2 regions of the Pristimantibacillus sp. Z349TD_6 genome follow, and region 2 is predicted to be linked to the other one. Evidence: a T-box and tRNA genes for the amino acid it is inferred to sense, from the RefSeq annotation. Region 2 holds a T-box; the other holds one or more tRNA genes.
What was found. The T-box of region 2 lies ahead of tyrS (tyrosine--tRNA ligase). A T-box ahead of a tRNA ligase gene usually reads a tRNA of that ligase, here a tRNA-Tyr.
Positions count from the first base shown of each region.

Region 1: it has a tRNA-Tyr gene. The T-box ahead of tyrS (tyrosine--tRNA ligase) is inferred to sense a tRNA for this amino acid. The anticodon was not compared.

Region 1 covers NZ_CM149662.1:196,622-205,564, reverse strand. The annotation lists gene hprK (HPr(Ser) kinase/phosphatase) at 1-911, opposite strand, end outside; gene AC0VYE_RS01005 (DUF4179 domain-containing protein) at 1,033-2,397, opposite strand; gene AC0VYE_RS01000 (sigma-70 family RNA polymerase sigma factor) at 2,342-2,935, opposite strand; gene AC0VYE_RS00995 (ABC transporter ATP-binding protein) at 3,138-4,259, opposite strand; gene AC0VYE_RS00990 (PucR family transcriptional regulator) at 4,349-5,491, opposite strand; gene AC0VYE_RS00985 (glycosyltransferase family 4 protein) at 5,666-6,613, opposite strand; gene ssuE (NADPH-dependent FMN reductase) at 6,803-7,357, shown strand; tRNA gene AC0VYE_RS00975 (tRNA-Lys) at 7,506-7,581, opposite strand; tRNA gene AC0VYE_RS00970 (tRNA-Tyr) at 7,597-7,681, opposite strand; tRNA gene AC0VYE_RS00965 (tRNA-Phe) at 7,720-7,795, opposite strand; tRNA gene AC0VYE_RS00960 (tRNA-Asp) at 7,812-7,888, opposite strand; tRNA gene AC0VYE_RS00955 (tRNA-Val) at 7,924-7,999, opposite strand; tRNA gene AC0VYE_RS00950 (tRNA-Met) at 8,023-8,099, opposite strand; rRNA gene AC0VYE_RS00945 (23S ribosomal RNA) at 8,252-8,943, opposite strand, start outside.
Region 2 covers NZ_CM149662.1:3,484,864-3,493,806, reverse strand. The annotation lists gene AC0VYE_RS14925 (hypothetical protein) at 1-401, opposite strand, end outside; gene AC0VYE_RS14920 (sensor domain-containing diguanylate cyclase) at 525-2,498, opposite strand; gene rpsD (30S ribosomal protein S4) at 2,831-3,433, shown strand; gene AC0VYE_RS14910 (flotillin family protein) at 3,494-5,017, opposite strand; gene AC0VYE_RS14905 (NfeD family membrane protein) at 5,044-5,574, opposite strand; gene tyrS (tyrosine--tRNA ligase) at 5,706-6,959, opposite strand; T-box leader at 7,017-7,321, opposite strand; gene AC0VYE_RS14895 (transglycosylase domain-containing protein) at 7,443-8,943, shown strand, end outside.

The sequences.
Region 1 (8,943 bases), 3.3 Mb from region 2:
ATCGTTTCCGTAAGCTTATTCGTAAACTGCAGCGCCGCATTGTAACCCATTCGTTTCAAGCGGAAATTCATTGCTGCCACCTCGATGATGACCGCTAAGTTACGACCGGGTCTTACTGGCACAGTTACGAGCGGAATGTCCGTCTCGATAATACGGGTCGTTTCTTCATCCAATCCAAGGCGATCATACTGCTTGTCCTGCTGCCAGTTTTCCAGCTTAATGACAAGACCGATACGCTTCTGCGTCCGAACTGCCCCTGCGCCAAAAAGTGTCATGACATTAATAATACCCAGCCCTCTAATCTCGAGCAGGTGACGAATAAGCTCTGGAGCACTGCCGTGCAGCTGCGCATCGGAGGTTTGCATAATTTCTACTGCATCATCAGCAACAAGCCGGTGTCCGCGTTTGACAAGCTCTAGCGCCGTCTCGCTTTTACCGATGCCGCTTCCTCCAGTAATAAGCATTCCAACGCCGTATACGTCAACAAGAACGCCATGAATCGTTGCTGTCGGAGCTAGCTTTCTCTCCAAAAAGTCCGTAATTCTGCTGGACAAAATGGTTGTAGCCACATTGCTTCTGAGCAGCGGAATTTGTTTCTCATTACATTGATCTACAAGCTCTTGAGGCGCTTCCAGCCCTCTTGTCAAAATAATGCATGGTGTATCCTCGTTGCATAAACGAACCATACGATCCTTGCGCTCTTCACCGTCCAGCATATTTAGGAACGAGATTTCCGTTCTTCCAAGCAGCTGTACGCGCTCACTTGGATGGTAGTGGAAATATCCAGCCATTTCGAGTCCAGGCCGATACAAATCATCTACTGTAATGGCACGCTTCATTCCATCCTCGCCCGCAATAATCTCAAGCTGAAATTGTTTAACGAGCTCAGATACTTTCACTTTTTTCGGCATCGTAGGGCCTCCCTCATATGACAACTGCTATTGTGTATATGTATGATATTTTCCAATGTCTTCATCGTAAAGGAAAAAGGCGCTGAACGCAACGTTTCCTCCGCTGCTCAGCGCCTTCGACTTATTTAATCGGTATACTTATCGGTTTTAATACATAACCAGGGTACTGCTCAATACTGAATGTTAACGGCTGCTTGTAATCTGCTGCTGGAATTCGATAAACATAGGTCACTTTATCTTCATTCGAATTCCACTGCACCCCGCGGCTATCTGAAATAGGGTAGGATGCACCAGCACCGTCTTTGAAGGTGCCGCCGTGCGGAAATAATGTATACCCCGGCTTCTTATCGATTTCATCCTGATTTAGCAAATCAAACTTCACTTCATACTCACCATTTAGCAGCTCTTTGCTTGCTAATAGAAGCCTATTATGCGGTGATGATAAAGTTTCTATTTTATCCGTATCCACCGTGATGCTTAAGTTGTTTTCCGACATATACAAGCCGTCCGCAATTAAAGTTAACTTTTTGGGCTTAACGAAATAGCTGCTCTTAAAGTGACGGGTAATTGATGTATTAGAATCGCCAAACGCAGAATTCGACTCATATCGCCTGCCTTTCTCATCGACAAGCGCTATATTTATAAAACCATTTGCGTGTTTGTCATTAGTTGCATCTGCTTCGATTGTCACAGCTATTTGAAGGGGTGTGATAACAGCATTTTTCACCGTAAAGCGTTGTCCGCCGGCCTCAACCTTCTGCTCGATCGAGATTTCTTCGCGCATTCCCTCGAATCTTTTATGCTCAATCGGAAAATCAACCATTAGCCACTGACCGCCAAGCAATAAGCTGAATTGCAGGCTTTCCGGCATTTTAGAACCTTCGCCCATTAGTATATCTAAATATTGATGGACAGGAACGCTTGAACCCTCGGCATCGTCATTCGGATAATGCGATGAACCAATGGAAGCGACCAAATCCTTACCATCACTCGTTTTTAATTTATAATCCAGAAATCCTGTATTGCCGTTAATTCCTGGTCCCTCTACCGTATACAGAATAGCCATACGCTGATCATCGGCTATAATACCATCAACCGTAAAGATATAGCCGTTTTTCTCGTCCGAGAGCTTTATAGGCTGTATGAAATCATTTTCCATTGCTGTAATCAAGGACTTATCTCCCTGAATCAACTCAACAAACCCGCTGAAACCCGGAATTTCCTTCACAATAGAAGCAAACACAGGAGATACGCGAACGAACGCGGTTAGAAGCAGGATTACACTTAGCCCTGCAGCAATCATGCTCACACTCCATCTTTTTCTGTTTCTACGTATGGATCGCTTCCGCCCCTGCTCTATCCCACTTCGTATTGCTGCATCCAGCGCCAGCTCCGGCATCACAACAAGCTCCTGATTCACATGGTCTATGTCACTTCGCAGCGCCTGATTGGCTTGCCTGAACGGCGTCTCCTTGGCCTCGCTCATTTCGTATCTCCTCCTTCATATATGCCATATCTGCTCTTAGTCCTTTTAATGCTTTGTTCAGCCACGTTCTAATGGTCCCATCAGGCTTCTCCAATAGCACGGCAATTTCAGTAATCGTCATATCTCGATAATATTTAAGTGTTATTACCATACGATAGTTAACCGGAAGCAGTTGAATCTGCGCAGCCATATCAAGACGTGCTGCTGTCTCATCGTACTCAACTGTCTTTTCCCTCAAATCATATTGCTCGGCTATCGAATCCGTAGGACGCTCCCTCGTTTGCTTCTTCTTAGCATCCATACACACACGGATCAAAATACGAATGGCCCACGTTGTAAAAAATTTCGGCTCCCTTAAAGTGTGCTTTTTCGTCCATATCCGGCAAACCGTTTCTTGTATAGCCTCCAATGCGTCCGACTCATTTCGCATATATGAATAAGCAATCCCATACATTTGATGCTTATCTAGATCAATACGCTGCAGCAGCGCCGTTTCATCGCCCCGTATAGCCGCTTCAGCCCACTCATCCTTATTCATGCCTCTTCCCTCCTGCCCAGGCTGCCTCTCATTTCTTATACATTATTATTTTTGTTTTGTATTAGACAGCCGAAGCATGGAAACGGTTTTGTTTGACTCTATTTATTTAATCGCAACAGCCATTTCGACAAAAACGCCCTCTAGTTTAAAATAAAAAAAAGAACGATCGGATAATCCGACCGTTCTTCTTCCATACTATTTATTAAGCTTCGAAAATGTTAAGTTCTGTCGTTTTGTCGAACAAGTGTACTTTGTTCATGTCAAGCGCAAGCTTAACAGTTGTGCCATCACGTAGACCAGAGCGGCCGTCAACACGAGCGATAACTGTGTCAGTGCCGATACCGTTCAGGTACAAGTACATCTCGTGACCAAGGTTCTCAGCAACCTCAACATTTGCGTTCACGATTGTTTGTGGGGATGCTTCCAAGAATACTGGCTCTTCGTGAAGATCCTCTGGACGAATGCCAAGAATCACTTCTTTGCCGATGTAACCTTTCGAGCGAAGCGATGCTGCTTTGCCTTCAGGAACTACTACATCAACGCCGCTTGCTTTGAAGCGAAGCGCGCCGCCTTGCTCTGTAAGCGAACCGCTGATAAAGTTCATCGATGGAGCGCCGATAAAGCCAGCTACGAAGATGTTAACCGGGTGGTTATACAGTTCTTCTGGTGAAGCTGTTTGTTGAATGAAACCGTCTTTCATAACAACGATACGGTCACCCATTGTCATTGCCTCGATTTGGTCATGCGTTACATAGATAGTTGTTGTTTCAAGACGTTTTGTAAGCTTGCTGATTTCAGCGCGCATTTGTCCACGAAGTTTCGCGTCCAAGTTGGAAAGCGGCTCATCCATCAAGAATACTTGTGGCTCACGAACGATTGCGCGTCCTAGAGCGACACGTTGACGTTGACCACCGGAAAGTGCTTTTGGTTTACGGTCAAGCAAATGCTCGATATCTAGAATTTTAGCAGCTTCACGAACGCGTTTGTCGATGTCTGCTTTTTTGAATTTACGAAGTTTAAGGCCGAAAGCCATGTTTTGGTAAACGTTCATGTGCGGGTACAACGCGTAGGATTGGAATACCATCGCGATGTCGCGGTCTTTAGGAGCAACATCGTTCACAAGGCGGTCGCCGATGAACAATTTGCCTTCGGAAATTTCTTCAAGGCCTGCAATCATACGAAGAGTTGTCGATTTACCGCAACCAGATGGTCCGACCAATACGAGAAACTCTTTGTCTTTAATATCTAAGTTAACGTCAGTAACCGATGCTTTGTCAGTACCCGGGTATTTTTTGTAAATGCCTTCTAAACGTACGCCTGCCATGATAATTTTCCCCCTAGAAAGAAATTTCGTTATGCCTATATCTTATCCCACTATGGAGCTTGTGACTATGCACATACTTTACAAAAAAACTAATTTCTTTTCGTAACTTTGTACAATAGTAATATAATTTTGACTAGTACGGCATCCCTAAATTGACGAACATCTAAACCAGTCTCTTGTTTAAGCTTGTCCAAACGATATAATAATGTATTTCTATGAATGTATAATTTCTTCGCTGTCTCACTAACATTGCAATCAAGCGTAAAAAAAGTTTCCAATGTACTCAGCATTTCTGATTCAACGAATAGATCCGCTCTTTTTAACGACTGTTCCAAATATCTCGCACGATGAACCTCCGGAATTGCATTCAACAAACGTTCCAACTGAAGCATCCACGGCAAATAAATATTCGTTCCTACATGGAATTTTCGGCCGAGATTAATCGTCTCCCGCAGCAGCATTGTCGTCTCAATCATACCTTTTGCTGGTGATGAAGGATGAGCGACTGCGATGTGGCATTCACCAATCCACTCACTGGCAAGCATCTCATGCAATCCAAGCCCAATCGAAGCTAGACTATCCTCAATCGTCTCTTCCTCCTGCTCATCGAAAGCATCGGAATCCTCATCTCTCAGCAAGGACATCGAACCCCATATGAGCCATTCCTGGCTCTTGAGCGGAATAAGCAAGACATCGTCGGACATAAATGAACGCAGAAGTTTTTCTAATTCAGAATAGGTTGCATGCTTCGTGCCAGACTGCTCTGTAACGAGTAAGAAAGGTATCATTTCATTAAATAAACGACTGCCAACGGTTAAATGATCAGGTAAGGAATATGCGGGCTCATCCGATTCCAACTGCTTCTGAATCCAATCACCAAGCTTAAGCGCTTGCCTCTCTGATTCAGAGAGCGCCGCATTTTTTTTCTCCATTAAATGTCCGCGATTAAGCTGCAATGTCCAGCTTATCAGTTCCTTCTCTGTTGCCTGAAGCGATGGACAATCGATTTCTAATAAATCCACTTCATATTCCGCAGATGAAATGACAATCCACGTTTTTTCGTCTTTTTCTACGCGTTGGCCCTCTATAGGAGAAGATCCTATATGATCGCCTAACCACACCACATCAGCATTGCTAATTAAATCGTTCCACTCCGCTATAGATTTCGAAACAGCATGTACCGGACAGTTCAAAATGTGCTTCAGCGGCTTCAACCAGTCTGTCGTGCTCATTTCTCTATCTCCAATCTCCACAAGCATTTGCGGCTGCGTGCTTCCTCCTATGGGAGGACACCTATTGCGATTAGCAGCTCCATATAAGCGGATTAATAAGTAAAAAAAGTTTATTCGCACCTTTATGTGGAATAACGCTTTTTCCCGTCATTGTACCACAAGAGCTTGCTTAATTCAGCCTATTACCAGTAAAAGAATGATTGACAAGAGCGCGAATAACGCAGCAATTAAATATAGAAACGAAACCGTTTGAACTTGACTCAGTCCCCATTTCATCAAAAGATGATGCGTATGCAGCTTGTCCGCATGATGCAAGCCTTTACCGCTTATAAGCCTGCGCAGCATGACATAAGCCGTGTCAAATATAGGCAATCCAAGCGCCAGTAATGGAACTAGCAAGGTAATGAATGTCGCTTTCTTAAACGCTCCATCAACAGCAATTACAGCAAGCGTAAAGCCTAGGAAGGTCGCTCCTGCATCACCCATAAAAATTCTAGCTGGATAGAAATTATGAACCAAAAAACCAAAGCATGCTCCGGCTACAATAATGGCAAGAATAGCGGTGCTTGGCTGTCCTTTGACGAGCGCCACCGTCAATAGCGTAAGTGCTGAAAGCGTACATACCCCTGAAGCCAGCCCATCTACGCCATCAATAAAGTTGATCATATTGATTAGCGCGAAAACCCATAGCATCGTTGTCAGCCACGACACCCAATCGGGAAATGAAATAAACAAATGTGTAAACGGATTGGTAATACCCGCAATTTTGATGTGAAATAAGCTTGGGATTGACGCAGCTCCCATATAGAGAATGACACGCGGCCATATCGGAAAGTCTTTCCCTTTTGCCTTTGACGCATCATCAAGAAGTCCAATAATTACGAGCACTGTTCCACCCGTAACTATGGTCCAAGTGAGCGGAGTGAATCCGATATAAATAAACATCGTAACGATGCAGCCAACAAAAATAGCCGCGCCACCCATGAGAGGGATCGGCTTGTTATGTATTTTTCTTTGATTAGGACGATCGACAAAACCAAGTCGCAGCGCAAATACACGAAGCGGTGGTACGCTTGCAAATACGATCGCGAAGCTAATTAAAACCGCTAATCCGTATACCATTGCAACTACCCCTTTTTCTATTTCATTCCTATATGTATACATTGTTCCCTTATATCGATAAAATACAAGAAACAAATCAAACCTGTTTGACCAAATAACATCTGCCATGGTACTATCTATTCAAAGTTTACTTATCGGATTAATGTAATTTTATTTCATACTATTTATTTGAAAAAGAGGAGTGCACCCATGTCCAAGATTGTAATTATTTCAGGCAGTCCAAATGCATCATCTCGTTTAAACGGCATAACACAGTACGTAGAGCAGCAATTGATAACAAAAAGTCTTTCGGTTAATACGATAACCGTGGTTTCTTTGCCAGCCGAAGATCTAATTCACGCTCGTTTTGGCAGCCCTGCTATTATAGAAGCCAATCAGCTTGTTGAGAATGCGGATGCTGTTATTATTGCAAGCCCAGTTTACAAAGCATCTTATACTGGCGTTCTAAAAACGTTTCTAGATCTGCTGCCGCAAAAAGGACTTGATGGTAAAATCATTGCTCCTCTGTTTATCGGCGGCACCATCGCTCATCTACTCTCTATTGACTATTCCCTCAAGCCGGTACTCGCATCCATGGGTGCGAAATTATATGTAAGCGGAGTGTACGCCGTTGATTCCCAAATCGAGCGTTCACAAGAGCCAAATGAAGCTCCAGTATTTGAATTAAATGAAGAACTTAAACTTCGACTAAACGAAACCGTAAACGAGCTTGCTTATGAATTGAATCTACGGAGTAAAAACTAAGATTCATTCATTATTCTGGTTTTAACTATACAAAAAAAAGAGTTTGCCCATCATTAAGATGAGCAAACTCTTTTTCACTTCAATTATAATCAAACAAAAAAACCGTAGATCCTAAGATCTACGGTTGTATAGGTGTGTTTAGAAAAAATGGTGAGCCATGTAGGATTCGAACCTACGACACCCTGATTAAAAGTCAGGTGCTCTACCAACTGAGCTAATGGCTCTTGCTGTAAAAGAAATGGTGGAGGATGATGGATTCGAACCACCGAACTCAGAGAGAGCAGATTTACAGTCTGCCGTGTTTAGCCACTTCACTAATCCTCCATACTATTACTTATTTCTCGTCGTAACGAAAAATAAAGTGGTGGCTCGGGACGGAATCGAACCGCCGACACGAGGATTTTCAGTCCTCTGCTCTACCGACTGAGCTACCGAGCCTTACTTTAAAGAAAAATGGCGGAGCTGACGGGATTCGAACCCGCGGTCTCCTGCGTGACAGGCAGGCATGTTGGGCCACTACACCACAGCTCCAAGTGGATCCGGTCATAAAACCGAATAAGTACATATGGTGGAGGATGACGGGATCGAACCGCCGACCCTCTGCTTGTAAGGCAGATGCTCTCCCAGCTGAGCTAATCCTCCAAATGTTACGATAAAAAAGGTAATGGTAGCGGCGAAGGGGATCGAACCCCCGACCTCACGGGTATGAACCGTACGCTCTAGCCAGCTGAGCTACACCGCCACGCTTGTCCCCCGAATAGTTGTCGATTGCAGCGTTCGGGGACGCTTGCAAAGTCAGAACATTACGCCCTGAAAACTGGATACGAAAGATTAGGCTTGCTGAAGCCTTTTTAGCTGCTGTCTACTGGATGTATGGGTCACAGTAAACGTGTTTAGGATAAGCCCTCGACCGATTAGTATTCGTCAGCTACACACATTGCTGTGCTTCCACCCCGAACCTATCAACCTCGTCGTCTTCAAGGGGTCTTACATACTGGGAAATCTCATCTTGAGGGGGGCTTCACGCTTAGATGCTTTCAGCGCTTATCCCGTCCGTACTTGGCTACCCAGCGGTGCTCCTGGCGGAACAACTGGTACACCAGCGGTACGTCCATCCCGGTCCTCTCGTACTAAGGACAGCTCCTCTCAAATTTCCTGCGCCCGCGACAGATAGGGACCGAACTGTCTCACGACGTTCTGAACCCAGCTCGCGTACCGCTTTAATGGGCGAACAGCCCAACCCTTGGGACCTACTTCAGCCCCAGGATGCGATGAGCCGACATCGAGGTGCCAAACCTCCCCGTCGATGTGGACTCTTGGGGGAGATAAGCCTGTTATCCCCAGGGTAGCTTTTATCCGTTGAGCGATGGCCCTTCCATTCGGTACCACCGGATCACTAAGCCCTACTTTCGTACCTGCTCGACTTGTAGGTCTCGCAGTCAAGCTCCCTTATGCCTTTGCACTCTTCGAATGATTTCCAACCATTCTGAGGGAACCTTTGGGCGCCTCCGTTACATTTTAGGAGGCGACCGCCCCAGTCAAACTGTCCACCTGACACGGTCCCCGAACCGGTTTCACGGTTCTAG
Region 2 (8,943 bases):
TTCTCCTTTGAAACCTTTGCATTCTCAGTAATCAACAGCGTTACGGTTTCCTCATCGTTGCTTCCGTTTACGATCCGAACCTCATCATTGGACTGATTCAACGTCTCAAGCACCTTTACTGGATTCCAATGCATCGTTTCCTGACTATTCGTCTGCAATGTCAACTGCTGATGATCCACGACCTTGCCTTCGAACACTTCCGGTTTAAAAGCTAGACCACCGTCTGTCTTTATGCTCATCGACCCTGTAAAATCATATTGATCCGTTGCGGCAAGCCCCGAATAAGACAAAGACAGCCATTCCTCAGGTGATCGATGTTTACCCACATTTCCGCAACCGGCAATCGAGAGCATGAAAACAAGCGTGACCACGATTACGCTAATTGCTTTCTCTTTTTTCATATGCTTACCTCCCGTTCAACATATTCTATAGTAGCGTCCCTAACCTGCAAGCTCATTATTCCAAATAGGAACAAAAAAAAGGATGCTGCAATTAGCATCCTTCTCTTTATAATGTTCATGATTTTAGTTTTGACCAACAATGATGCAATTTCTTCCATTATGCTTAGCTTCATAAAGCGCCATATCTGCACGATAAAATAAAGACTCAACGCTTATTTTCTCATCCTCAAACTTCCATTCGGATACGCCGCAGGATACGGTTACGACAGGATCCGTTTCCATCTCCACATGCACCCGTATTCGTTCGGCGATGCGGTACGCTTGCTCAGCCCGAATGCCTGGCAAGTAAATCGCAAGCTCTTCACCGCCCCAGCGCGCGGCAATATCTCCCTGCCTGATCGATCCTCTAATAATATTGCTCACTTGTATGAGTATACGATCGCCAACTTGATGTCCATACGTGTCATTGATGCGTTTAAACAAATCGATATCCACAAGAATAAGTGAGCCGAATGGATCTTTGCGCTGACGGTTTTGAATTTGTTCATTTAAATAGTGGCGAGCATGCAAGCCAGTTAAGTTATCAGTTATAACCATCCGGCGCACTTCAGCGTGCAATGAAGCATTCGTTACAGCAAGTCCAATGTGCGTGCTCATCACTTGAAGCAATTTATAATTATCGTAGGAGAAAAAATTTGGCGCTTTATGTGTAATTAGAATAACGCCAACGACCTCTCCATCAACCATTATGGGTGAGGCGATAAGCGATCTTGAACCAGTATTATCCATAAGCTTGGACGTTACCACACGAGTATGCCAGTAATCGGATATGATCATCGGCTCCTTGGTTCGATAAACCATCCCGCAAAACCCATAATCGGGCAAAAACTGTTCGCTCGTCAGGGAAGGAAAATTACTGGACATGACGATGAATTGATTTTGTTCTTTGTTAAGCTGCAAAACACAGCAATAATCCGCATCAAATATCGTTAAAAGCTCTGTGGTAGCAAATTGAAAAATTTCTTTGAGCCTAAGCGACTGGTTTAATCGTTTCGTAAGCTCATTAATTAGTCGCAGCTCATTAATAAGCAGATTAGACTGCTCATACAGCTTCGCATTCTCGAAGGCTGATCCCGCAGTATCCGCCAGCAGCAGGAAAGCAGGCAAGTCTGCTTCATCCCATTTGCCTGGACCTATATACAAACAAAGCACACCATACGCGGCTTGTTTGCCGTTCATTGGAACAGCCAGCCTAAGCGTACCGTCTCTGTCATGCTCCGTAACCGATTTGCCATTCAAAAAAGCCTTGGTGACGAGATCATGCTCCAAGTTTTTGAAAACAAGCGGCTTTACACGCGGATCACCATTTAAGTGGTCCTGCGACAAATACAAATGAACTTCCGAGTTTGGATAGAGCTGTTCAAGGCTGCTAAGCAGTTCCGATAGCACCGATGCAACATCGATTTGATCATAAAGCCGTTTGGCTGCTTGAAACAAAGAATCTCTTCTATTTGCTTCCTGCTCAGCCCGCTGCTGCTGCAAAAGCAAATCCTTGACATAAAGCTGTTCAAACTTATGGTAAAAGCAGCTGCGAAAATGCAATGAGCACATTTGAAGCTGCGCGATGTCCTTCTGATAACCAATTGGAGACACATAAGCAAGAATACAAAAAACAGCACCATCGCCTCGCCTATGAATAGGCACTGCTGCTGTAAATAGATCATCTGCTTCATTATGGCAAGATAAACCGCTGCTTAAAACGCTTTGGACAACCTTTGCAAGCGCAGCATCGCGTTTCTCGCAAGCCTCAGCGTCATAAAGACCTTCAGATGAGATCTCTTCCGCTTCATTATTGAATAACACAAATTCACCAGACTCAAATGAGGCTAATCCTGATGTTTCACTTACCCACTGATTGAAACTGTCTTGGAACAATGGTGATAGCAAGGGCTTGTCCGCATCGCTAATATCTTCGCTGATGAACCAAATCGGTTGTGACTCTGCTGATGTATCCACAATTGTTGATGTTTTACGATATGCAAAATTGCTATTCATTCGATCAACCATGCAGCCCCAACCCTTCCATCTGTCAACCAAGGTGATGAGCTTCCTATTTTCACTTAATATTACAATCATCATACTCCATTTTTGAGAAATTTGCACTACTATGTATTTAAAATATAGGTCTTTCGATGTGTTTCAAACATCATTAAATTTCCTTAGTGAACCTTGACAACAGCTATCTATTTCATATATTATTTATTGATGAATAGATGGGCGTACGGTTTTGTGTCACCCTCATGAAATACGTTCACTATAGGCCAGCGGCTGACTAGCCTATCAGGGACGAGCTTGCTCGAACATTGAACGTATTCGGCGAAACACAACCCCATTCACAAATTTATTTGATGAAGGAGTTAATATTACGTATGTCACGTTATACAGGACCTAAATTTAAACTAAGCCGTCGCCTTGGAATCTCTTTGAGCGGAACGGGTAAAGAACTTGCAAAACGCGCTTTTCCACCAGGTCAACACGGCCCTAACCAACGCAGAAAAATGAGCGGTTACGGCGTTCAATTGCAAGAGAAACAAAAGCTTCGTCACATGTACGGTTTGAACGAAAAACAATTCCGCAACTTGTTTGACAAAGCGGCAAAAATGAAAGGTAAAGCCGGTGAAAACTTCATGGGCCTCCTTGAAAGCCGTCTTGACAACCTCGTTTACCGTCTTGGCCTTTCCAACTCCCGTGCAGGAGCTCGTCAGTTGGTATCACATGGTCACGTAACTGTAAACGGCAAGAAAGTGGATATCGCTTCTTACAGCGTTTCTCTTGGCGATGTAATCGGTTTGCGCGAGCGCAGCCGCAGCCTTAGAACAATTAAAGAAGCTATGGAAGGTCGTCATCACCTTCCGAACTACTTGGAGTTCAACGATCAAGCAATGGAAGGTAAATTCCTTCGTCTGCCTGACCGCGGTGAGCTTTCCCAAGATATCGACGAGAAACAAATCGTCGAATTCTACAGCCGTTAATAAACAAAAAAACCTTGAACCAATTGGTTCAAGGTTTTTTTCTGTTTACGCTGCCTTACTTTATTGTTCAGGAAGCTTGATTACAGCAGGAGCAGCAGCAATATCAACCGGCTTGCTAGGTACTGCAGGTAAATTACTGCCTCTATTCGTCAGTCCTTTAATGATTGCATTCACGTCGATTCCCGATACGCTCTTCAGCATCTCCGGAGCAGTAGACATTAATGAAGTTACATAATTGCTTATACGAGCTGCCCCTTCGCCATTCCCTGTATCAACAACAGTAAGCTTATCAATGTTGCCGATAGGATCGGCGATTTTGCCAGCCAGTTCAGGAAGCATTTTTACGATAATATCAAGAATAGCAGCTTCTCCAAATTTCTCAAAAGCTTCAGCTAGCTTCTCTTTTGCTTCCGCTTCCGCTAAACCGCGAAGACGAATGACGTCGGCCTCCGCTGTACCTTTCGCTCTCTCTGCTTCTGCAACAGCTAAACCATCCAAACGTTTCTGGGTAGCATGTGCCTTGGCTTCCGCTTCAATACGGTATTGCAGAGCGTCAGCTTCATTAAGAAGCTTCGCCTTGTTTGCTTCCGCCGCTTGTACAACTGCGTAACGGTCTGCATCGGCTTTTTTCTTCACTTCTGCATCATATTGCTTCTCACGACGCAATATTTCTTTTCCTTCCAGATCGATCTCACGTTCTTTACGTACGAGTTCAACCTTCATTTGCTCTTCGACTACGTTTTGCTTAGCACGCGCTTCATGAATCGAATAAGCCTGATCCGCTTCCGCTCTTGCTGTATCTTGGTCACGTTTAAATGTCGCGACCTTCATTTCCTTTTCTTTCTCTGCTTCCGCAATGTTGGTATCACGCACAAGCTCGGCCTTTTGACCGGCCTCAGCAGCGAGTGCTTTCTGAATTCTAGCATCCCGAATCGCTTCAGCTTCCGCAATCTCAGCATCTCTCTTGACTGCAGCAATTCGCGGTTTACCGAGCGCGTCCAAATATCCATGTTTATCGCGCAAATCCTTGATCGTGAAGGAAACGATTTGAAGACCCATCTTTTTCAAATCCTTAGCTGCAACCCCTTGCACCTCTTGCGCAAATTTATCGCGGTTGCGATATACCTCTTCCACTGTCATTGAGCCAAGAATTGCGCGCAAATGTCCTTCCAATACTTCCTGCGCTTCACCCTTGAGCGCTTCGGTAGGCTTGCCTAGAAACTGCTCTGCCGCCGTCGCCACATCTTCAACCGCACCGCCAATTTTAATGATCGCTACACCGTCTGCCATGACTGGTACGCCTTGCTCTGTGTATACCTCCGGCGTCGATACATCCAGCTTATGGGACAATAACGATAGAAACTCAGCCTTCTGGAATATCGGCAGAATAAACGCGCCTCCGCCTCTAATGATTTTCACTTTGCGCCCAGATTCATCCGTGCTTGCATTTCGGGAGCCTAGAAATGATCCCGTTACGAGCATCGCTTCGTCTGGACTAACTGTTTTGTAGCGCGCCCAGAAGGCAAGACCCAATATAACAAAAACGCCAACTACAATAGCAGGTATAACATAAATATCTTCCATTGAATTTCCCCCTTATGCTGCTTTAATTAAGATAGATTTACTTCCGATACATACAAAGTGCTGTCCCTTACCTCAACAACGACAACCTTGGAGCCGCTTGTAATTTCAACGCCTTCGAAGCTAGCTGCAATTTGATTCGTAAATCCAGCTCCCACTTTAACCATCACTTCACCATAGCCCTTCGCAGAAATGGGGACCAGCACCTCCCCGAGCTTACCCGACAAATCATTAAGCGAAAAAGCGATCGAATTCTCGCTTTGCTCCATCGGCTTAATGTAGAGAAAGAAAACAGCTACTGCAGCTGTAAGTGCGATGAATAAGGCAATCATCACGATGGCTGTTGAACTAAAGGCAGTGTAGCGTCCGAGTAGGATCCCTGCTCCGCCAAAAGTGGTTATCCCGCCTACTAGCGCAGTCGGCGACAGCCATGAATGACCATCTAAGGATAAAAAATCGAGTGCTCCATCGAGTGCTTGCCCGATCAAATCCCCAAAAATAATACTTACGAGCGCATAAAGGATTCCTCCGACTAGACAAGACATAAATAGCGTCTCCAACTCTCTCCTCCTCCCTTAGTATCCATAACCTGTTAATGCTTCCGTTATTTAATACGTTGAAAACGCTCTTTTGTTTCTAAAAAAATAGAACTTGTTGAATTTTATCATTTCAACAAGCTCTATTATACCAATTATGTTAATTTAATTTTTATAAATTTACGTTTTCCTACTTGAAGCACGTCGCCATCCTTAGGAGAAATATCCGCATTAATATCCGTTATCTTCTCTTCATTTATACGAACAGCCCCTTGCTGAACGCTTCTTCTCGCTTCACTGCTCGTTGGCAGCAAGTCAAGCATAGTGAGCAGCTTCACGATGCGAATTTGACCAGCTTCCAATTGTTCCGCAGCAATAGATACCTCTTCGATATCATCAGGCAGCGCACGTTGTTGAAACACGGTAATAAAATGATTTTCTGCCGCTTTCGCTGCCTCTTCGCCATGGTACATTCGTACAAATGTCGCTGCAAGCTTCATCTTCGCATCACGAGGATGTTCAGAACCATCTGCCAGTCCAGCTTTCAATGCCGCAAGCTCCTCGTTGCTCAAATCGGTAGCTAGCTCGTAATATTTGAGCATAAGCCTATCTGGAATCGACATCGATTTGCCGTAGATTTGGTTTGGCTCTTCATCTATACCGATGTAATTGCCCAAGCTTTTGCTCATTTTATTTACGCCGTCCAACCCTTCGATCAAAGGAGTCGTAATAACGATTTGGCCCGGTTTATTATATTCCTTCTGCAAGGTTCTGCCCATTAACAGGTTAAATGTCTGATCCGTGCCTCCTAGCTCCACATCGGAATCAAGAGCTATGGAATCGTATCCTTGCATCAGCGGGTAGAAAAATTCATGAATGCTGATCGGCAAGCCGCTCGTGTACCGCTTTGTAAAATCATCACGCTCCATCATGCGTGCAACCGTTACTTTCCCGGCTAGATTTACAACATCAGCAAAGTTAAGCGGTGCAAGCCATTCCGAGTTGTAGTAGAGCTTTGTTTGCTGTGGATCTAATATTTTGTAAATTTGTTTTTGGTATGTTTCCGCATTCCGCTTCACATCTTCTTCCGTCAATTGCTTCCTCGTTTCCGATTTGCCCGTTGGATCGCCGATTCTGCCTGTAAAATCACCGATAATCAGCTGAATCTGATGACCGAGCTCCTGAAATTGACGAAGCTTGTGAAGAACAACCGTATGGCCGATATGAATGTCTGGCGCTGAAGGATCAAGTCCTAGCTTTACATTTAACGGCCTTCCTGTTGCTACAGCATTCGCTATTTTATTTTTCAAATCATCCTCAGGTACAATCTCCACAACACCGCGGCGAATGACAGCCAGCTGACGCTCGACCTCACTTTTCTGCTCGCCACTTAAACTTTCCCACTTCACCATAGAACTTTTCCTCCTTTGTATGCGTCTATATAGACATAAAAAATCCTTCCAGCCCCAAGGGACGAGAAGGATTAGCTCGCGGTACCACCCTCGTTAGAGTACTCCTGCCTTTTTTCACATAAAAAAGAGGTACTCTCACTTCGTTGTTGATAACGGAGACGGGCTCCGAAGTGAACTACTACGGCTGATTCGACTGCCCCACAGGCTTTTTTGCCAAAATGTGCAGAGGATTGTCAGTATACGGTTCCTTCACTTAGCTCCAGGCGGTAATTCAACAAGCGGCGCATACCGGTTTCCACCACCCACCGGCTCTCTGAAAGTACGATTCGCTGTCTACTCATGCCCTTCAAAGCATTGATTAGATAAAACATTATTGAATTTATACCATAGCCATGCTGTGAAGTCAATGCAAGGAAAGAATGCGTTACTTTAGCGATTTATGTTATAATAGGTGTGCTATTTGGAGGAGGAGTCATAGAAATGCAAGAAGATCGTCAACCTGCGCCAAACAAAAGAAGCAAATGGCGTACATTTGGAATCGTAACTTTTATAACAGCTAAATGGATGGTATATTTCGGAATCTTCATCGGATTGCTTGCCGGTGGAGCAGTAACTGGTTATGTGGCCGCGCTTGTGAAAGACGAAACCGTAAGACCTCGATCCGTTATTGTAGAGAAGATCGGCGAAAATGCCATCACTGGATTTGTTTACTTCAATGATGATTCACTTGTCGGACAGCTAAGAACGTCAGAGGACCGAATGATTATTACATATGATGATTTACCGCCGCAGGTTATTACTGCCGTACTTGGCATTGAGGACAATAACTTTTTGGAGCATCATGGCGTAGACATTAACGGCCTTGGACGTGCAGTAAAGCAAAAGCTTCTAAATGAAGATACGCAAACGGGCGGAAGTACGCTTACTCAGCAGCTTGCGCGACGTGTATTTCTAAGTTTGGACAAAACAGATAGCCGTAAAATTAAAGAAATATTTTTATCGCTGCGCATGGAACGTTATTTAACGAAAGAAGAAATTTTAGCAGCTTATTTGAATAAGGTTCCGTTCGGAAATGGTTCCAGCGGGTACAATTTGTTCGGCATTAAAGCAGCTGCCAAAGGGATATTTGATATTTCGGATCTAAACCAGCTGAATATCGCGCAGTCTGCCTATTTGGCAGGTCTACCGCAAAGGCCTTCTGCCTATACAGCGTTCACAGGTAAAGGTCAATTCAATGAGGCGGGCTTTGAACTCGCGCTTGGACGTCAAAAAACAGTTTTGAAGCGAATGTTCGAGACTGGGCGGATTACTCAGCAAGAGTACGACGAAGCGTCCAAATTCGATATTAGGAAAACGCTGGCTAAGCCAAAAGAAAAAGCTTATACAACCTATCCTTATCTCATGCTTGAAGCAGAACGTCAAGCAGCGGAAATTATGCTCATGGCGCAGGATTCTACTTTAACAAAAGCAGACCTTCGCAAAAAAGAAAATGCTCCGCTTATTGAGGAAGCTCGCGATCATTTGCTGCGCGGCGGCTACCATGTCTATACAACCATCGACAAGGATGTCTACCAGCTCATGCGTGAGATTGGCACTAATGATGAGAATTTCACGCCATACAGCGAGAAAAAAGGGCTGGAGCAGATTGCTGCGATCATGCTCGATCACAAAACTGGCGCTATTGTGGGAATGCTTGAAGGCCGAGACTTCTATGAGGAGCAATTAAACTATGCCACTCAGATGACAAGGCAGCCAGGATCAACGATGAAAACATTGGCGGCATACCTTCCAGCTATTGAAATGGGTATCATTCAGCCCGCGAGCATAATTGACGATGCTCCAATTGTCCTGAAAGATGGCCAAAAGGGTTTCCATATCCCAATGAACGTAAACCGTAAGTTCGCGGGTCTAGTAACGGCGCGTGAGGCATTAAACCGTTCCTTGAACTTGCCTGCTTTGAAAATTTTCAATGAGGAAGTCA